DNA from 2 places in the Priestia sp. JSM ZJ58 genome. Region 2 is predicted to be linked to the other one. Evidence: riboswitches for the same ligand, from Rfam matches in the RefSeq annotation. Region 2 holds a riboswitch; the other holds the start of a gene.
What was found. A riboswitch is a leader RNA that binds a small molecule or an ion and turns the genes downstream of it on or off. The one in region 2 is predicted to bind preQ1.
Positions count from the first base shown of each region.

Region 1 (9,677 bases), on a different contig from region 2:
TGGTGAATCGAAGGACTCTAAGGCAACTAGTGCTTCTTCCACTGAGGAAGAGCAGAAATTGTCGGAGAGAGTGGGAGATAATATCTTCCACATGAAAAAAGCATTGGGACAGAGCACGGACTTAGTGACAAGAGAGTTTCGAATTTCAATTGAAGAAAAATTCACTTTAGGTGTTGCTTACATCGACGGATTGGTAAATAAAGATGAAGTTGAACACTATGCGCTGGACTCCATTATGCATTATCACGATGAGCATTTAACTCATGATGACGGTGTCGTTAATATGTACGAGTTGATTAAAAGCTATAGTTTGGCGGCCGGTGAAATTATGGAAGCCAAAACATTGGATGATGCTCTTCTTCATGTTTTATCAGGAGATACCGTGCTGTTTTTAGAAGGGTATCAAACGTGTATTGTGGCAAGTACAAGAGGGTGGAGAGACAGGGCTGTTTCTGAACCACAATCTCAGACCGTTGTAAGAGGACCTCGAGACAGTTTTACAGAAACACTGCGAACGAATACCGCATTGATTCGGCGCCGAATAAAATCTCCAAAACTTTGGATTGAATCTCAGCAAATAGGAGAGTTTACAAAAACGGATATTGCGCTCGTTTATATAGACGGCATTGCGGATGAACAGGTCATTCAAGAGGTAAAAGAGCGTCTTTCTAAAATTGATATAGACGGTATTTTGGAGAGCGGATATATCGAAGAGTTGATTCAAGATGAAGATTATACACCTTTTCCTACTATGCATAACACGGAGCGTCCAGACTCCGTGGCAGCAGGTCTTTTAGAGGGGCGGATAGCCATTTTAGTAGACGGTACACCTTTTGTATTGATGGTTCCTGCCCTATTTATTCAATTTTTTCAGGCGGCCGAAGATTATTACCAGCGCGCAGATATTAGTACATTGATTCGCTTAATGCGCTACATGGCATTTTTCTTAGCCCTTTTAACACCTTCTGCTTATATTGCTTTAACTACTTTTCATCAAGAGATGCTTCCTTTTGCTTTGTTAATTAGTATTGCAGCTCAAAGGGAAGGTGTGCCTTTTCCAGCTATTATTGAAGCGTTTATTATGGAAATCACGTTTGAAATTTTGCGAGAAGCGGGAGTCCGATTGCCTCGAGCAGTAGGTTCAGCTATTTCAATCGTGGGAGCACTCGTTTTAGGAGAAGCCGCCGTACAAGCTGGATTAGTATCGCCTGCAATGGTTATCGTTGTATCCATCACCGCTATTAGTAACTTTGTTTCACCGGTGTATGATATGGCCATTGCAGTAAGGATGCTGCGCTTTATTTTAATGGTTTTAGCAGCTACTTTTGGCTTGTTCGGTATTATCCTCGGGCTAATTTTAATGATTTTACATTTATGCAGCTTAAGGTCATTTGGAGTCCCTTATATGACACCTATGGCTCCCTTTGTGAAGCGTGATCAAAAGGATGTTCTAATTAGACGTTCGATCAAAAAAATGAAAACAAGGCCAAAGCTTATTAACGAGAAGAATATTTCACGTCAAAAGACGCAAAAAAACTAAACTGTGCAAAGGTGGCCGGTTACTATGAAAGCATTTCTGATGTTATGTATCTGTTCATTGCTGTTAAGCGGCTGCTGGAGCAGTCGAGAGTTGAATGAGCTAGCCATTACGGTTGCTGTCGGAATTGATAAAGCAGAAGATGGCATTATTGTTACAGTTCAGCTGATTAACCCTGGTGATATTCAGGCCAAAACCCCTACAAACGGGCCTTCTGTTACCACATTCTCTATTAAGGCTTCGTCTGTAATGGAAGGGTTAAGAAAAATAACGACAAAATCCCCGCGGAAAATTTATCTTTCTCATTTACGAATGCTAGTCATTAGCGAAAGCATGGCGGAAGAGGGTATTGCTGAAGTGCTTGATTTCTTTGCTCGGGATCATGAAGTGCGTACCGATTATTTTGTTGTTGTTGCTAAAAACACGAAAGCATCGAGCGTTCTGAACGTATTAACAACAATTGAAAAAATACCAGCTAACCATATGTTTGCTTCATTAGACGTCTCTCAGCGTATTTGGGCACCCACTAGAGGCGTAAAGTTAAATGAACTGATCAGTAACTTAACGAGCGAAGGAAAGCAGGCGGTGTTATCGGGAGTATTGGTCAAAGGCGACGTGAAAAAGGCAGGAGATATGTCGAGCATTTCCCGGACCAATCTGTCCACCCTGCTCAATTTTAAAGGATTAGGTGTCTTTCAAAATGATAAGCTGATCGGCTGGTTCAATGAAGACGAAAGTAAAGGATATAACTATATTACAGGAAATGTAAAAAGTACGTTAATTGTTATTCCATGCGAAGGAAAAGAAAAACAGCACGATATCATCGGAGTAGAAATGCTTCGAACGAACGTGAAGGTAACGGCTTCTATGAAAAACCATAAGCCTCATATTCACGTGGATTTAAAAGGTGAAGCAAACGTGGCAGATGTAGAGTGTCAAGTAAACTTACAGGACCCAGCTGTAATCAATATGCTCGAACGAAAAACAGCAGCGGACGTAAAAGAAAAAATGAATGACGCAGTGGAAAAAGCTCAAAAAGATTATAAAAGTGATATCTTCGGTTTTGGAGAAACGTTTTACAGACAAGATGTAAAGAGATGGTACAAAATGAAAAGAGACTGGAACAGAATTTACGCAGAAGATTTAACCGTCGATTTAGATGCCAAAGTTCAAATCCGTCGCTTAGGCACGTTAAATAACTCATATATGAAGCAAATGAAGCATTAAGGAGAAAGAAAATGGAGGGATTTATCGCCTTACTCGTACTTCTTGCTTATTTGACTAAAAAAATTATGATTAACTTCCGAAAGGAAAAGTATTACCGTGAAATCGTTGTCTATCTTTGTCTTATAGGTATGGGTTTATTCTTTTGGGGAGCCATTACACTCCGTAAAGAAGTACCTACGCCTCTGTACTTTTTAGAGGAACTCATTAAGCCTCTTACTAAAACCGTTCATCATCTGTTATTTACGTAAGCATGTAGGAGAGAAGGGGTGTATGATGCAAATAAAAGAATTTATTACTCCGAAACAACTTCTTTTTCTCATTTATTTTTTTTGTATCGGAAGCGCTATTTTGGCAGTTCCGGCTACGTTATTAGAAACGAATAGACAAAATGCCTGGGTATGTAGTGTGCTTGCTATTGGCTTTGCCCTTTTAATTGTTGCGGTGCTGTTATGGCTGATGCACCGTTACCCTCAGCAAACGTTCATTGAAATAGCTAAAAAAGCGCTAGGTCCTTACGCCGGAGCGTGTATGTCTCTTATTTACATTTTTTTTATGTTCATTCAATCTACGTTTTCCCTTCGAGATATCAGTACATTTATGACGACGCAAATTGTCCCTGAAACGCTGCCTACGTGGATTCATGCTCTTGTGATTTTAGCGGTTATATACGGAGGGTATTTAGGCATTGAAGTGATAGCGAGAACCGCGGAAATCTTTTTACCGTGGATCGTCGTCCCTTTTTTATTGTTAATTTCGTTAAATATTCCTCAGATGAAACTGGATCGTCTTTACCCTTTGTTTGAATTCCGCATGGATGATTTAGTGTTAGGAACCACGTATTTCTTAGGAAATCCGTTTATGGAATTGATTTTTGTGCTAATGATTACGCCTCATATAAAAGATGGCAAAAAGGTAAAAAGAATGATTGTTATCGGCACTGTGGCATCGGGCTTGACGATTACGATTGCAGTTGCGGCTTGTATATTAGCTCTTGGCGCGAATATTGCATCAATGCACAGCTACCCAGTTTATTTATTAGGAAAAATGATTTCGTTAGGTGCAACGATACAGCATGTTGAAGTATTAGTAGCTATTATTTGGATGTTATCTATCTTTTTTAAAGTTGTCATTGTGTTCTATGCTATTCAGTTAAGTATCGCTCAATTATGTAATTTACGGGTGCGCAATTTTTTGAGCTTTCCTTTAGGTCTAATCATTACAGGCGTGGCGTATTACATTATTCCAAATACAGCATACTTCAATTATTTTGAAAAATATTACTGGCCGTTTTATTTATTTGTACTAAGCGTCTGTTTTCCGTTGTTATTTATTGCGCTTTCTTATATAAAGAGAAATAAGGCAGCTAAAGGTGATAGAAGCCAACAAACATAGCATTATTTATACGTATGTGGTATAGTATACGATGACAATTCAAGAAGAAACGCCGTACACGTTTGTATATGTACGGGAGAGGTTCGAAAACTCCCTCTATAAAAAACTAAGATCATCGTTGATGACAAAAGACACGGTTTTAGCGTGTCTTCTTTCACGTGCTTTTCTATCAACACGTCTTTTTGACGTGTATGCTGGCGAGGACGTGTATCTTAGTTGCTTTTTAGGGAGATTGCTGGAAAAGAGCAGTCTCTTTTTTGTGTTATAAAATTAGTCACAAAGGGAACGAACGGTTCAATAAAGTTTCTTCTTCTTTTGATTTCAATCAAAAAGGAGACGAACAATAATGATGAAAAATGAAAAAGCTATTGTTGTATTTAGCGGAGGTCAAGATAGTACAACATGTCTATTTTGGGCTTTGAAAAACTTTAAAGAAGTAGAAACGGTTACTTTCCAATACGGTCAGCGTCATAGTCAAGAGATAGAGGTAGCAAAAGCTATCGCAGCTGATTTAGGTGTGAAGCATACCGTCCTAGATATGTCACTTTTAAATCAATTAGCACCAAATGCCTTAACGCGAGATGATATTGAAATTGAGCAAAAAGAAGGAGAGTTGCCTACAACGTTTGTGGATGGCCGCAATCTGTTATTTTTATCATTTGCTGCCGTACTGGCTAAAAACAGCGGAGGCCGTCATATCGTAACAGGCGTTTGTGAAACTGATTTTTCGGGATATCCAGACTGTCGAGACGTATTTGTGAAATCGTTAAACGTCACGCTTAATTTATCAATGGACTTCGAGTTTGTGATTCATACGCCGCTTATGTGGATTGATAAAGCAGAAACGTGGGCGTTAGCGGATGAGCTAGGAGCGCTTGAATATGTGCGTGAAAAAACATTAACGTGCTACAACGGTATTGTTGCTGATGGGTGCGGCGAATGTCCCGCATGTCAATTGCGAAAACGCGGGTTAGATCAATACTTGCAAACAAAAGAAGGAGGAGAAAAATAATGCTGCAACAAATGTATCCTCAAGTCTTTCATGACTATGAATATGAATTGAACAAAGATATGCAGTTTGCTGCGGCACATTTTGTTCCTCATACAGAAGCAGGAAAATGCCGTCAAGTCCATGGACATACGTATTTTGTAAATTTAACTGTTGCCGGAGATACATTAGACGAAGCGGGCTTTTTAGTAAACTTTGCGCTATTGAAAAAAATTGTTTCTGGTCAATTTGATCATACATTATTGAACGATCATTCTATCTTTAACGAAGAAAATCCAAATGATTTTCCTACAACTGAAGTTGTTGCTCGTAAAATTTATGAGTTGGTTCAAGAATATCTAGACACACTACCAAATAAGCCTTCTTGCGTACAAGTATTCGTGCGGGAAACGCCGACAAGTTACGTGGTTTACCGCCCAAAGAAGGTGAAAAAACGTGGCTAATACAATTCCAGTACTTGAAATATTCGGCCCAACGATTCAAGGGGAAGGAATGGTTGTAGGACGTAAGACGATGTTTGTTCGTACCGCAGGCTGTGATTATTCCTGCAGCTGGTGTGATTCAGCTTTTACATGGGATGGATCAGCTAAAAACGATATTCGTCAGCTAACAGCAGAACAAATTTGGACGGAGCTTAAAGAAATTGGAGGAGAGTGCTTTGATCACGTCACCATTTCTGGAGGAAACCCTGCGCTTATCAAGGCGATTGGTTCACTTGTAGAGCTTTTGCACAGTCATGGGGTAAAAGCAGCTCTTGAAACACAGGGAAGCCGTTATCAGGATTGGTTCCTAAAGATCGATGATTTAACGATTTCTCCTAAGCCTCCAAGTTCATTAATGAAAACAAATTTCTCCGTATTAGACGATATTATAGAGACATTAATAAAGGAAAAACGCATGGCGCACATAAGCATAAAAGTCGTTGTATTTAATGATGAGGACTTTGAGTATGCAGCGTCTGTTCATGAACGTTATCCTGAGGTTCCATTTTTTGTTCAAGTAGGCAACGAGGACTTAACGACAATCGATAATGCGTCGTTAACACAAGAATTGCTTAAAAAGTATGAGTGGTTAATCGACAAGGCAGTGGCAGCTAAAAACATGAACGATGTAAGAGTTCTGCCGCAGGTTCACGCCCTTGTTTGGGGAAATAAACGAGGCGTGTAAGCGCATAGCAAAAAATTTACAAAGAAAAATAAAAACAGATATATACAAAATAAAAAAACGCTGTTAGAATGACAATCGTAGAAAGAGAGGAAATGCAAATGAGCGGTCGAAAAGATGAAGAATTAGAAGGTGTATCACTCCTTGGAAATCAAGGAACAAACTATTTGTTTGAATATTCACCAGAGATTCTAGAAGCATTTGATAACAAACATCCAAATCGTGATTATTTTGTGAAATTTAACTGTCCGGAATTTACGAGCTTATGTCCAAAAACGGGTCAGCCGGATTTCGCAACCATTTATATTAGTTACATTCCAGATGAAAAAATGGTGGAAAGCAAGTCGTTAAAGCTTTATTTGTTCAGCTTCCGTAACCATGGAGATTTCCATGAAGACTGTATGAATATTATTATGAATGACTTAATTAAACTGATGAATCCAAGATATATTGAAGTATGGGGAAAATTCACACCACGCGGCGGGATTTCAATTGATCCATATACAAACTATGGCCGTCCTGGTACGAAGTATGAAGAAATGGCTAATTATCGCCTGATGAATCATGATTTATACCCAGAAACAATTGATAATCGTTAATTCGAACAAACAGGTTGTGTATGCAACCTGTTTTCCATTGCAAAAACAACAGATGAGAAGGTGAAAGAATGTCACAGAGATCAGCATTAGTATTAGGTGCAAGCGGACTTGTTGGTCAAGAACTTTTAAAAATGTTATTAAGCAACAGCTTATATAACCATGTGACAGTGTTTGTTCGAAAAAAGCTACCAATCGAACACACAAAGCTACGTCAGCTTGAAATTGATTTTTCAGAGCTTGATAAGCACGAAGAATGCTTTGCAGTTGATGATGTATATTGCTGTTTAGGCACGACAATGAAAAAAGCAAAAACAAAAGCGAAATTCATTAAAGTTGACTACGAATTTCCTTTAAAAGCGGCTAAATGTGCAGAAAAATATCGCTGCAAAAACTTTTTAACGATTACAGCAATTGGTGCTGATCTTCGTTCGCCATTCTTTTACAGTAAAGTAAAGGGGCAAGTAGAAGAAGATATCGCAAGCTTGTATATCCGTTCTACTCACTTTTTCCGCCCATCGTTATTATTAGGCAAGCGCCAAGAGTTTCGCCTATTTGAAAAGCTTGGGGGATACACGTTAAAGTCGTGTTCATTTTGCCTTGTAGGAAAGTGGAGAAAATATCGTCCAATTAAAGCGTATAACGTAGCCAAATCCATGATGAAAGCTGCACTTGAAGATAAATGTGGTGTTCATGTACATGAAAGCCAAGACATCTATACAGGTGAATGCTATTATTCGTTTACCAACGGCAAGCGCGTGTTATCAAAATAAAAAAAGCCTCTTCATAAGAAGAGGCTTTTTTCTATCTTCCGTCAGCATCCGCGTTCCCATCACCATCACCATCACCATCGTGATCGTGATTAGAAGCAGATTCACTCCAGCTTGTGTAAGAGTTAGAATCTTCTTCGGCATAATTCATGGGTTCAGCGGATGTTTTTTTATTTGAAGTTTGCTTGCGTTTAAAAACGAACTGCACGATGAAAAAAAGAATGACAATAAGTGCAACGATAAACAATACAGTATCAAACATGCTAGTAATTCCTTTCAGTAAGTAGGTAGTAGTAGCTTGTTCTTATTGTCACACGAAAATAAGACCCTTTCAAGAAAAAATGGGGCCTGGTTTTGTTTCTTTAAGGAAACTTTTTTTATCTTAGCCATATATTATTGTATGAAGAAACATTTTAGAAAAGAGGGAGTACAGTGAAAAAAAGTTCGAAGGATGTTAAGGTTCAACAGTATATTTATCTCATGTATAAGCTGGGAATTATTACAGAAGAACAAAAGAATCAGTTCTTTCAAAACCACTAAAAAAGCAACCGTTTTTGCGTTCCGGTTGCTTTTTCCCTTTACATAGCGGGATTAATAATCGTGTAGTTTTTGTGATTGACAACAGTTCGCTGTTCTAAGTCTAAATCCCGGTAGTTTGTCATGTAAGTCAAATCAACAATCACGGAGTTTTCATTTACTTTTTCGACAATGCCCTGTAAGCCATTTTTAAATTCTATCAAGTTTCCTACCTCTGCTATTTTCATCATTCATCGCTCCTTTGTTTTAAATTAGTTCATTATTAATTTTTTAAATAATTTTAATTTTGAAAATAGTAAAACTAGTTAGCGTTTTCTTTTTTTACAATTTTGCCTTAAAACTGGGAATTAGTAAAGGGTTTTTTGAAAAAATATAAAATAAAATTGAAAAAACAAGTAAAATGTGCTGAGGAATAAAAGGAATTGGTAGCTTTAACGAAAGAGAGAAGCAACACAGTTCCATCTTTGTTCATCTTTCGTTATAATAAACGAGGTATAATCTTGTCATAAATTATAAGAATTAGAAGGTGTAGAAATTGAAAGATACTGGACTCGTGCTCGAAGGAGGCGGTATGAGAGGCCTTTATACAACCGGAGTTTTAGATTACTTTATGGAAAGAAATCTGTACCTTCCGTATGTAATTGGCGTTTCAGCCGGCGCTTGTCATGCCACTTCTTATTTATCTAGACAAATAGGAAGAAGTCGCAAAGCTAATTTAGATTTTTTAGAGGATCCTCGCTACTTGTCGTGGAAAAATTATTTTAAAACAAAAGAGATATTTGGAATGGATTTCGTTTTTGATGAAATTCCTAATCAGCTTCTTCCATTTGACTTTGAGGCATTTGCTGAGCGTACAGAGAAGCTTGTAGTAGGAGCAACGGACTGCGTGACGGGAGAACCCGTTTATTTTGATGAGTATGATCGGGATATTTTGACAGCGGTTCGCGCTTCTAGTTCCCTTCCATTTTTAGCACCTGTCGTTACATATAAAGGAAAAGAGCTGTTAGATGGAGGAATCAGTGATCCGATTCCAATCAAAAAAGCAGTGCAGGATGGATATAGAAAAAATATTGTTGTGCTAACGCGAAACGAAGGATATCGAAAAAAGAAATCAAATATGCTTTGGTTATTGAAGCGCAAATATCGTCATTATGATGGGCTGACTCGTGCGCTTGAGAACCGCTATAAATTGTATAATGAAACATTGTCATATATTGAAGAGCAGGAAAGACAGGGGAATATCTTTGTGATTCGTCCGCAATCCCCTCTTGTAGTAGGGCGAATTGAGAAGAATCGTGAGCGTCTCGACGCTCTTTATAACCAAGGATATAAAGAAGCTGAAGCTCAATTTGCGTCTCTGCAAAATTGGCTGAACAGCTAAAAACGAGGTGGAACTGAATGGATGAACAAACAGTAATCAATATGTTAAATGAGTTAAGTGAAGG
Region 1 is NZ_JBISEM010000001.1:3,471,882-3,481,558, reverse strand. It holds gene ACH6EI_RS18185 (spore germination protein) at 1-1,540, shown strand, start outside; gene ACH6EI_RS18180 (Ger(x)C family spore germination protein) at 1,565-2,764, shown strand; gene ACH6EI_RS18175 (hypothetical protein) at 2,776-3,012, shown strand; gene ACH6EI_RS18170 (GerAB/ArcD/ProY family transporter) at 3,035-4,156, shown strand; PreQ1 riboswitch class I at 4,229-4,272, shown strand; gene queC (7-cyano-7-deazaguanine synthase QueC) at 4,503-5,168, shown strand; gene queD (6-carboxytetrahydropterin synthase QueD) at 5,168-5,608, shown strand; gene queE (7-carboxy-7-deazaguanine synthase QueE) at 5,601-6,332, shown strand; gene queF (preQ(1) synthase) at 6,431-6,928, shown strand; gene ACH6EI_RS18145 (NAD(P)H-binding protein) at 6,997-7,698, shown strand; gene ACH6EI_RS18140 (hypothetical protein) at 7,730-7,957, opposite strand; gene ACH6EI_RS18135 (YkvS family protein) at 8,274-8,459, opposite strand; gene ACH6EI_RS18130 (patatin-like phospholipase family protein) at 8,768-9,613, shown strand; gene ACH6EI_RS18125 (hypothetical protein) at 9,631-9,677, shown strand, end outside.
Region 1: it holds a riboswitch for preQ1, as region 2 does, so the genes downstream of both, queC (7-cyano-7-deazaguanine synthase QueC) here and ACH6EI_RS25430 (QueT transporter family protein) in region 2, are expected to answer to the same signal.

Region 2 (9,677 bases):
GAACATTATCTGCTTCACGGAATGCTTCAAGCATAGGTGTCTTTTTATCAACGATTTCAAGCAAACGGTCGTTTGGAATGACAATAAGGGTATCTACCGATTCATTCATCGCAGTAATACCGCCTACTGCTTGCTTGGTACGTTTATTTCCTTCAAACTTGAAAGGACGAGTAACTACTCCAATTGTTAAAGCATTTAGTTCACGGGCAATTTGGGCAATAACCGGAGCTGCTCCAGTACCAGTGCCTCCCCCCATGCCAGCTGTTACGAATACCATATCTGCGCCTTGCAGTACTTCTTGAATTTGCTCTCTGCTTTCTTCTGCAGCTTCTCTTCCTACTTCTGGATTAGCTCCTGCACCTAATCCTCGCGTTAATGCCGCACCAATCTGCATTTTCACATCTGCTTTAGATAAATTAAGCGCCTGAGCATCCGTATTAACGGCGATAAATTCTACCCCTTGTACACCATGTTCAATCATACGGTTAACGGTGTTATTTCCTCCACCGCCGACTCCAATTACTTTAATTCGCACTAATGGCGATACATCTCCATCAAATCCAAACATTCTAAGTTCCTCCTCAATGATCAAAATTACTTTCTCTTATTATCCGAAAAAACACGTGAAGAACCTTTTACTCCTATGTTTAACGCGTAACTGTTCTTTTGTTTTACAGATTTTATACATTTCTCTTTTAACCTTTAAATCTTTACATCTTTATGTAAAATTATTGTTGTTCCGAAGTTAGTACGCCGAACTCTTTTTTGGTTTTCCCACTCAAAACGGTATATAAGCTTATTGTATCATTCATTTGACAGATGTCTGTATTTAATTTTGAGTAAGATGTGACTAAGAGAATAATATTTTTATAGACAAAATGAGAAAAAGCCCTTAGAAATAAGGGCTTCTCTAGATAATAAACCATTTTATAATTTCCCAGTTAAGAATTGAGCTTCTCCCATACCAAAGCTCCAGTCAGCATTACCGTTTTCAACAATTGAAATCATAATGTCGCTTGGCTGAATTCCGCAGCTTTCTCCCAGCTCTTTTACAATTAATTTGTAAAGAGCTTGTTTTTGCTCTTCTGTTCGCTGTTTGCTCGTCACACTTATAATAACCAAATCCTTGCTTCTCTCAAAGCCAAGACCTGTATCTTCAATAATCATTTCATGAGCAGGATGCTGATGTACAATTTGATAACGATCGCGTTCTGGGACGCCAAAGGCTTCTAGCATCGCTCGATGAGTAGCGTCTAGTAATGTTTTTAACTCTTTTTCGTCTCTTCCTTCTATTACATCAAATCTAAGTAATGGCATACTAAGTAACCTCCAGCTTTTTGTCTAATGTATTATTGCTTTATCATATCACAACTATCATTTGTAAAAAAAAGATACGCTATTCACAATGTGCTCTCTAGTGAAAGAGACCTCAAACTCTTCAATAAAAGCTGAACCTAATAAAAAGAAATGAGCAGCATAACGGCTCATTTCATTAGTACAAAAATATTTATAATAAGAGCTAAAATACATGCAGATACAATGGCAATGAGTACGTTCATCACAAGGTTTTGCGAGGATGTTTTAGCTTGTTTTTTCATATCAGCCCGACTCATCTGTTGCTTTTCATGATCACTTTTAGACATCACGTAGCCTCTCCTATTCATCAAAATGTCAGCAGTGTATAAATGATTTTTGAGAAACCTTGATCCAGTTCTTTTGTATAAACAGCAGCACATGCAGGTTATCATCAGTTATTTTAGCATGTTTTGTCAAATAAGTGGACTATGTAGCGCTTCAATTTAGTATTCACAGCCAAATATATTTAAATTCGTTGCTTTTCTCTTCTTTTCTCGCTATTGTTTGAGAAGAAGGATAATTAGATACGATAAAGGATGATACGATATTGAATAACCATACGCAGCTGCCTCAGTATATCTACACATACGCATGCAGCGAAGAGGAACTCTCACTATGTCAATTAGAGAGACGCTCTCTTTTTGAAATTGAAACTGAGAAACCTATCATAAAAAGCGCCGTTAAACTTGATCCAAGCAGAAGCCCTTTTATCAAAGAGCGATTAGATATTATGTATGAATCAGATGACCTTGCAGATATTTGCAAACAAGTAGAAGATATTGACCTTGGAGATCAAACATTTAAACTCATTTTTATGAAAATTAATGACTTAGAAAAAGATCAAAAAATAAGCTATAAAGGTCAGCGTGCGATTGAACGTGATGTGGGTTGGCATTTTGTAGCAGAAGCAGACTTGCATAACCCTGACCATTTGTTTGGAATTGTTCCATTTGGAGGACGCTGGTATTTTGGAAAATATCAAAAAAGCGAAGCTGTATGGCTGCATCATTTGAAGAAACCGCGTGAATACTCTACGGCACTCAGTACCCGCCTTGCAAGAGCTGTAGCTAACATTGCCGTTCCAAAGCCTGAAGGAATCAAAGCGATTGATCCATGCTGTGGTATTGGTACAGTCCTCGTAGAAGCTCTTTCAATGGGCATTGATATTGTAGGACGCGATATCAACCCACTTGTGACCGACGGATCTCGTGAAAATATTGCGCATTTCGGCTTAAAGGGTGATGTCAAAACCGGACCGATTTCGGATGTTACCACTCACTATGACGTAGCGATCATCGACATGCCTTACAATCTCTACACCCACGCGACGCCTGAAGATCAGCTTTCTATTTTAAAACACGCTCGCCGCTTTGCGGATAAAGTAGTCGTAATTACAGTAGACACGATTGACCATATGATTCATGAAGCTGGCTTTTCTATTTCAGATCGCTGCGTAGCGCGCAAAAGCGTATTTTCTAGACAAGTAGTTGTATGCGAATAAAAAAAGACACCAGTCTAACAGGCTGGTGTCTTTTGATTTACCACTCTTTAGGTTCATAGTCTAATTCTTTGAATAGCTGCGTACGCTCTTTTTTCGTTAAATCTCTCCATTGCCCAACAGGCAAGTTGTTTAAGTGAATATTCATAATACGCGTACGCTGAAGTCGGTATACTTCATATCCGAGCACTTCACACATACGGCGAATTTGACGATTTAAGCCCTGTGTTAAAATAATTTGAAACTCGTACTTAGACAGCTGTGTCACTTTACAAGGAAGCGTTTTTGTACCTAAAATTTTTACTCCCTCAGACATGTTTTTGATAAACTCGGGTGTAATCGGCTTATCTACTGCAACAATATATTCTTTTTCATGCTTGTTTTCTGCACGTAAAATTTCGTTAATAATATCGCCGTCATTTGTAAGTAAAATTAAGCCGTCTGAATCCTTATCTAGTCGTCCGACATGATGAATACGCAAAGGGTGATTGACTAAGTCAATGATGTTTCCCTTTACTTTTTTCTCACTCGTACTTGTAATGCCGACTGGTTTATTAAGTGCAATATATACATTATTTCGAGCAATCCGAAGCTGTTGGCCGCTTACTCGAATATCATCGCCAGGCTTAACTTGATCTCCGATTTTTGCAACCTTTCCATTAACGGTTACTCTTCCTTCACTAATTAACTTATCTGCCCCGCGTCTTGACGCTTTGCCAGATTCACTAATAAATTTATTCAGTCTCAGGTGAATCACAACCTTACATTTAAAAATTTTAAAATTTGTCTCTTCTATTAGAAACCGATATGTGTCAATTTCTATACCGTCCCTATCGTAACATGCTATACGCTTCTCGTCTTCTTTTAATTTCATTACTTGACTATATTTTTTTAACAGAAATAAAAGGATAGCCTCAAAATACTTTGTAAACTTATTCTTAACATTTCAAGCAATGCTTACACCTGTCAAACCAACGTCAATCTTCACTCCTATACAAGACCTAAACGTCTGGATTGACTGATCAGTATAGAGTTGCTACCATCAGGTTTTCTTATGCTTCCAGGAGGAGTAACGCTGGCTCTAACAGCTATGGTCGGAGGAAGTTTGTTTGATAAAATTGGATTTAAACCGCTGCTTTTAACAAGTTTAATTCTGTTAACGTTTATTTTAAGTTTGTTCACTACCATTTCAAGAGAAACAACCACGATGACCGCAGCTATTTTATACGCTGCCTTTACAATTGGCGTAGGTTTAAGCATAGGACCCGTAATGACGCTTGCTTTAAATCAAGTACCTAAACCGCTTCACGCTCACGGTTCAGCCATTTCAAATACGATTAACCAAGTTTCAGGCGCAATTGGACCCGCTTTGTATACAAGTATTATGACTATGGCTTCTCAGCACTTTATTCAACAATCAAATGAAACGAATAAAACGCTGTTACAAATAAAAAGTATGACAAGCGGAGTTCATACCGTCTATTATGTAGCCATCGCTTTCGCTATCATTTCGTTCCTGCTCGCTCTTACATTAAAGAAAAAAGATCAGCAGCTTGAAACGCAATAAGTGAGAAACTAACAAGAGCTGCTCATGGTTTGAGCAGCTCTTGTTACATGCAGAATTTATATTACAAATGTAAAAGCAATCATAGATACTATGAAAACAAGGATAATAATACCTCTCTTTTTTTCTGTTTTCCATGCTTCAATAGCGCCCGCGATACCACCAATGACTAAAATAAAAGTGCCTATAATGTGGAGAGGCAGCAGCGATAATACTCTACCTAAACTCGCCATCACTCCCCCAATCAATATAAAGCCTGTTGTTATAATCGATTTTAATGATGTTAAGTCTCGTATAGCTTCTTGTTTTTCAGTCTTACTCAGTTTAAAGTACTCTATTATACTAAAAGCAGCGGGTGTTCCCCATAAAATAAAGAAGCTAACTAATCTATCCGTGTCTACATTCACTGTTTATTCACCACCGCTATTAGTTTCTTATACACTTTTCCTAACCCATTTTTTAGAGATAAAAAAAGCGGCTGTAGCTGCTACAGCGGGAATCATAAAAGCAAAGCTACCAGAATAACTGCCAAACGTTACTTTACTTGATAATCCTTCGATTGAGCTCCACATAGTCGAACTTTCTGGAACATATAAGAGCGTAAGAATCATTCCTGATAGCAGTTGAAAGCTACCCAAGAAAACGATGAAACTAATGATAAATAGTCCATATCTCTTCAATAAAATCTCTCCCTTGATTTATATACGATTTCACGCTTCATAAGTTCCATCATTTAACAAATCCATGTATTATTCTCGCTTCAAAGATCCTCCAAAAGAAAATTGATGGTAGTCATCGATCTTATTCCAATATCCTATGCACTTTACGTCAGGCTCATCAATAGCTAACGCTTCTTTATTAATTCCTTTATAAGGAAGAAATGCAGTCAACTTTACCTTTTGTTTTGGCTTAATATTTAACTTATTGCCTTCTGCTAACACCTTAAATTTATTTTCAGAATAACCGTTTTTTATTTTTAGTGGATACGATAAAAATACGTCGTTTTGTTTGATGGTCAAATCGCTCTTGTTTACGAATTCCAATTCATACGAAATCCCTTGCTTCATCTTTTGTTCTTTGATGACGTTAATATGGATTTTTTCTAGTTCTCTTAAAGGAACGTTGTCTTCTTCTTTTGAACACCCGGCAAATAAGATAGCTAACACTAATAAAACAAGAATTCCTAACTTTCTATTCAAAAAATAATCCCCTCTCTCGTAACAAAGATTATTTTACAATTATAACTCAAAAAAGTTATTTAATGGTAAAAATACACAATTAAAAAAGCAAACCTTGTCGGTCTGCTTTTTTAATTGCTACGCATAGGTAATGTGTTGTTGTGCGAAAAACTTTTCGATAAGGAGTTTGCCAACTATATGTATATCGTAACAAAAGAAAAAAGAACGCGCTGTGAGATTTGTCACGTCTTCTTTCAAAATAATCTAATTGAATACTCGCTATTGCGTTACGCAAAAAGAGCAGAACGCAATAGCGACCTGCTCTTTTCACATGCTAGATATGGGTAATTTGTCCATGCGTGAAAAGCTCTTCAATAATAAGGGGTTTATCACTACACTTATAGAATAACAAAGAAAAAAAGATGCGGCTGTGAGATTTATCACAGCCGCATCTTTTTATCCAACTAGCTTATTAAATTGTACACGTTTATTAATGGCCGCCATAATTGGTGCTCCAACAAGCATAACCACAAACTCACCAACAGCTGTTGTTAACCATGTAAAGAAAAATGGTAAATCAAATGCTAGGTGCAGTTCAAACGCAATAATAAACATCGTAAACGTAAACACAAGTGTATTAATAAGCATACGAGCCCACATATTTTTAATGTAGCGCATAGAAAAAATGGTAATGAGTAATGATAGTACAGATTGTCCTACCCCAAACACCAGATCATAAGCGACCATTGGTGAAAAAAACAAATTCGTCAGAAATACCCCTAGTACAATGCCGTACACGTACTTTTTATTAAATACAATCAAATGATTGAACATTTCTGATATACGAAATTGGATATTGGTGAAGCCAAACGGCTGAATTAACATGCTAACAGCAATATACATAGCTGCTAAAAGACCGTTGACGCAAAGTGTTCTTATATTCATCTTACTATTCTCTCCTTAGTTTTTTAACGTGGGATGGTTACGAACCACGTAAACACTCAAAGAATCATACAGCAAGCTTAAGCTTTCGTCAATCTAGCTGTTTGCAAACTACTGCTGCTTTCATGTCTTCCATATTGACTGCTCTTTTTTCTTACTTTTCTTTAGTATAAAATAGAAGACGTATCCGTATACATAGGTGACATAAAGTAGTTAACCCTTTTGATTTGAAATACGAAAGGATTTGTAGCGATGTTAGATAATACAGATAAGCGCATACTAGAAGAGCTATCAAAAAATGGACGTATGAAGATGAAAGAATTAGGAGAAAAAGTGCATTTAACCGGACAAGCCGCTTCTGCTAGAGTATTAAAGTTAGAAGATGAAGGCATTATCAAAGGCTATACAATTAACATTGATGAACGAAAACTTGGCTACACCGTCCATGCATTTTTAAATATCTATACGCAGAGCATTCATCACCACCCCTACCTTACATTTGTAGAAAGTCAGAAGAAGTACGTCATCAACAACTTTAAAATCAGCGGCGATGGCTGCTACTTACTAGAATGTAAATTTCATTCGAATGAAGAATTAAATGATTTTTTGACAGAGCTAAATCAGCATGTGAATTACAAACTTTCAATCGTCATTAACAAATAAATTTTTTTAAAAAATAAAGGTATATTAATTTATGAAAATGGTAATCCTAATAACGTATTCCCCCTATTCCAATAAATTTGAAAATCCTTTGCGCCGTCGCAAAGGATTCTTTTTTTATGTAGGAAACCGCCTTCTATTTTTTGAAAAGTTGAACATCTCTCATAGCGTTGACATAGCGGTCAGAGGTTTATATAATCGGTGACATCGAAGCATAGAAAAGCAGACTCAAGACATTATACACGTATCGTAATTCTTCGTCTTAGAAGTTGATCAGTTTTATAACTAGACAATTTCTAAGACGTTTTTTATTTTATCATTTGTGAAACACTACTAAAAACAAGATTCCACGTGAAAATATCCTAATGATCAGGGAGGTTTGCATATTGAAAACAATCTATAAAGACATCATTTTAATTATTGCCGGAGCGCTTTTAGTTGCTGCATCCATTGACTTTTTTGTCATTCCAAATAAATTAGGTGACGGAAGTACGGTTGGTATTGCTCTTGTTTTATATTATTTATTTCATATCCCTACAAGTATCAGCACATTTCTTGTGAACCTTGTATTCATTGCCTTAGCTTATAAATTTCTAACTAAAAAAACGATTCTCTATACGATTCTAGGAGCTGTCATGACGTCCGTTTTCTTAGGTCTGGTCAGCTATATTCCTTTTCACGTTCACGACATGATTTTAGGAATTGTATTCGGGGCTTTACTAATGGGAACAGGACTGGCACTCATTTTTATCGCGGATGGATCTACCGGCGGCACAACTCTTTTAGCTTATTTATTAAACTACACAAAAGGCTACAATATCTCGAAAAGCATGTTCTACATGGACAGCGTCATTATTTTAGCATCGGTTTTTGCTATTGGCGTCAACAATACCCTCTATACTTTTATATTCGTCTATCTTTGTGCTAAAATCGTCGATGTTGTTATCGAAGGTTTCCACAACAAAAAAGCAATGACGATTATGTCTGATCAGTACAAAGACATTGCGCAAGTGATCACCAGTGAATTTGGAAATGCAGCTACCATCTTTTATGGATATGGCTACTACGCCAACAAAGATAAACGCATTATCTACGTTGTTATTAAAAAGAACGAGTTATTAAAAATTAAAAAGAAAATCCAGCAAATTGATCCGAATTCTTTTATTGTCATCCACGAAGTAAAAGAAGTTGTCGGCGGAAAATTTGGATTTATCGGCAATTCGCCTCATGAAACAAAAGCCGCTGCTAAATAAAAAAATCCACCTCTTGGTGGATTTTTTTATGAAAAAACCGTTAAGAAAAACGAAAAGATCCCTGCTAAAAAGTAAACTGACCCTAACGCAATTGCTCCTGTAAAGACCGTAAATACACTTAATCCGATAGCCACCTTCATTTTCATCCACATCCCTTTTTAGATTAGTAGTATAAGTATGTCCAAGAATAGAAGATTTATAACTATGCCACCCTATTTATTTCATATATCGATGCAACAATTGTCTATTCAACGTGTTCTAAAACCACCCCTGACGACATAACGTATAGGAAGGATTTCATATACACATCTTTGTATCACACATATCATATGAAATTAGGTGAGATAAAATGGTGGCTGTCCACTTTTTTGAAAACAGAAAGCTTCTATTAAGCCAGCTGAGGGAAAACATTCCTTCTACGGGTGATGATTTAAATATTAAGGGACGAAAAGGAACCGTCGTGCTTGTGAATGACATCGATGAAAAAAATGTTCACGTGGAAGTTGCTTTAGAAAAAGTAGTGAAAAAGAACTTAGCGTTAGATAATGCTAAAAAGAAAAGGAGATAAGCGGCTACGCTTATCTCCTTTTTTTTGATTGACATACGATCTCTTGCTTCTGTTTAGAAAAAAAAGAGACTCCTAAAAAAGGAATCTGCCAAAAAGAGCGATATCATCGCCTGAATATTAATACAAGCTATACTTTAACATATAAAAACATATTTTACAAAAATAAACTATTATTTTACGCATAATTATTTTTTTATTCGAGGCTTTTCAACATTTGAAACCCATTTCGTATAAAGAGTTTTATTTATTTTTCAGGCCAAATTTTTGCATCCGGCTCTAATAACCACTTATGCTCTTCTTCCATAATACGGTCTGTCCATGGATTATTGTCAAGATGGCGAATCATCCAGCAGAAGTACATCGCATAGCCAGGAGCCGTTGCTTGAGGATGATCTAATTCACCTGGAATTGTAATAAAACTATTATCAACTACACGGTATGCATCTTCTCCAACCATTGCACAGCCAAATCCTTGCGGCTTGTCAAAACGATAGTAATATACTTCAGGCTGGTCATGATGATGAGGCGGATAGCTCGACCATCTTCCTGGATAAGAAATAACTTCTCCAATAACAAGGTTAGAATAAGGAGCGTTATTATAATCAAAGATTGTCCGAATGACACGCTGAGCGGTACCTTCCCATACTCCTTCACCAGC
Region 2 is NZ_JBISEM010000005.1:104,095-113,771, forward strand. It holds gene ftsZ (cell division protein FtsZ) at 1-568, opposite strand, end outside; gene ACH6EI_RS25390 (tautomerase family protein) at 928-1,317, opposite strand; gene ACH6EI_RS25395 (hypothetical protein) at 1,485-1,643, opposite strand; gene ACH6EI_RS25400 (TRM11 family SAM-dependent methyltransferase) at 1,904-2,857, shown strand; gene rluF (23S rRNA pseudouridine(2604) synthase RluF) at 2,895-3,611, opposite strand; gene ACH6EI_RS25410 (MFS transporter) at 3,888-4,421, shown strand; gene ACH6EI_RS25415 (hypothetical protein) at 4,478-4,825, opposite strand; gene ACH6EI_RS25420 (hypothetical protein) at 4,853-5,098, opposite strand; gene ACH6EI_RS25425 (hypothetical protein) at 5,168-5,617, opposite strand; gene ACH6EI_RS25430 (QueT transporter family protein) at 6,053-6,541, opposite strand; PreQ1 riboswitch class I at 6,551-6,595, opposite strand; gene ACH6EI_RS25435 (Lrp/AsnC family transcriptional regulator) at 6,791-7,201, shown strand; gene ACH6EI_RS25440 (YitT family protein) at 7,585-8,451, shown strand; gene ACH6EI_RS25445 (hypothetical protein) at 8,801-9,019, shown strand; gene ACH6EI_RS25450 (5-deoxy-glucuronate isomerase) at 9,264-9,677, opposite strand, start outside.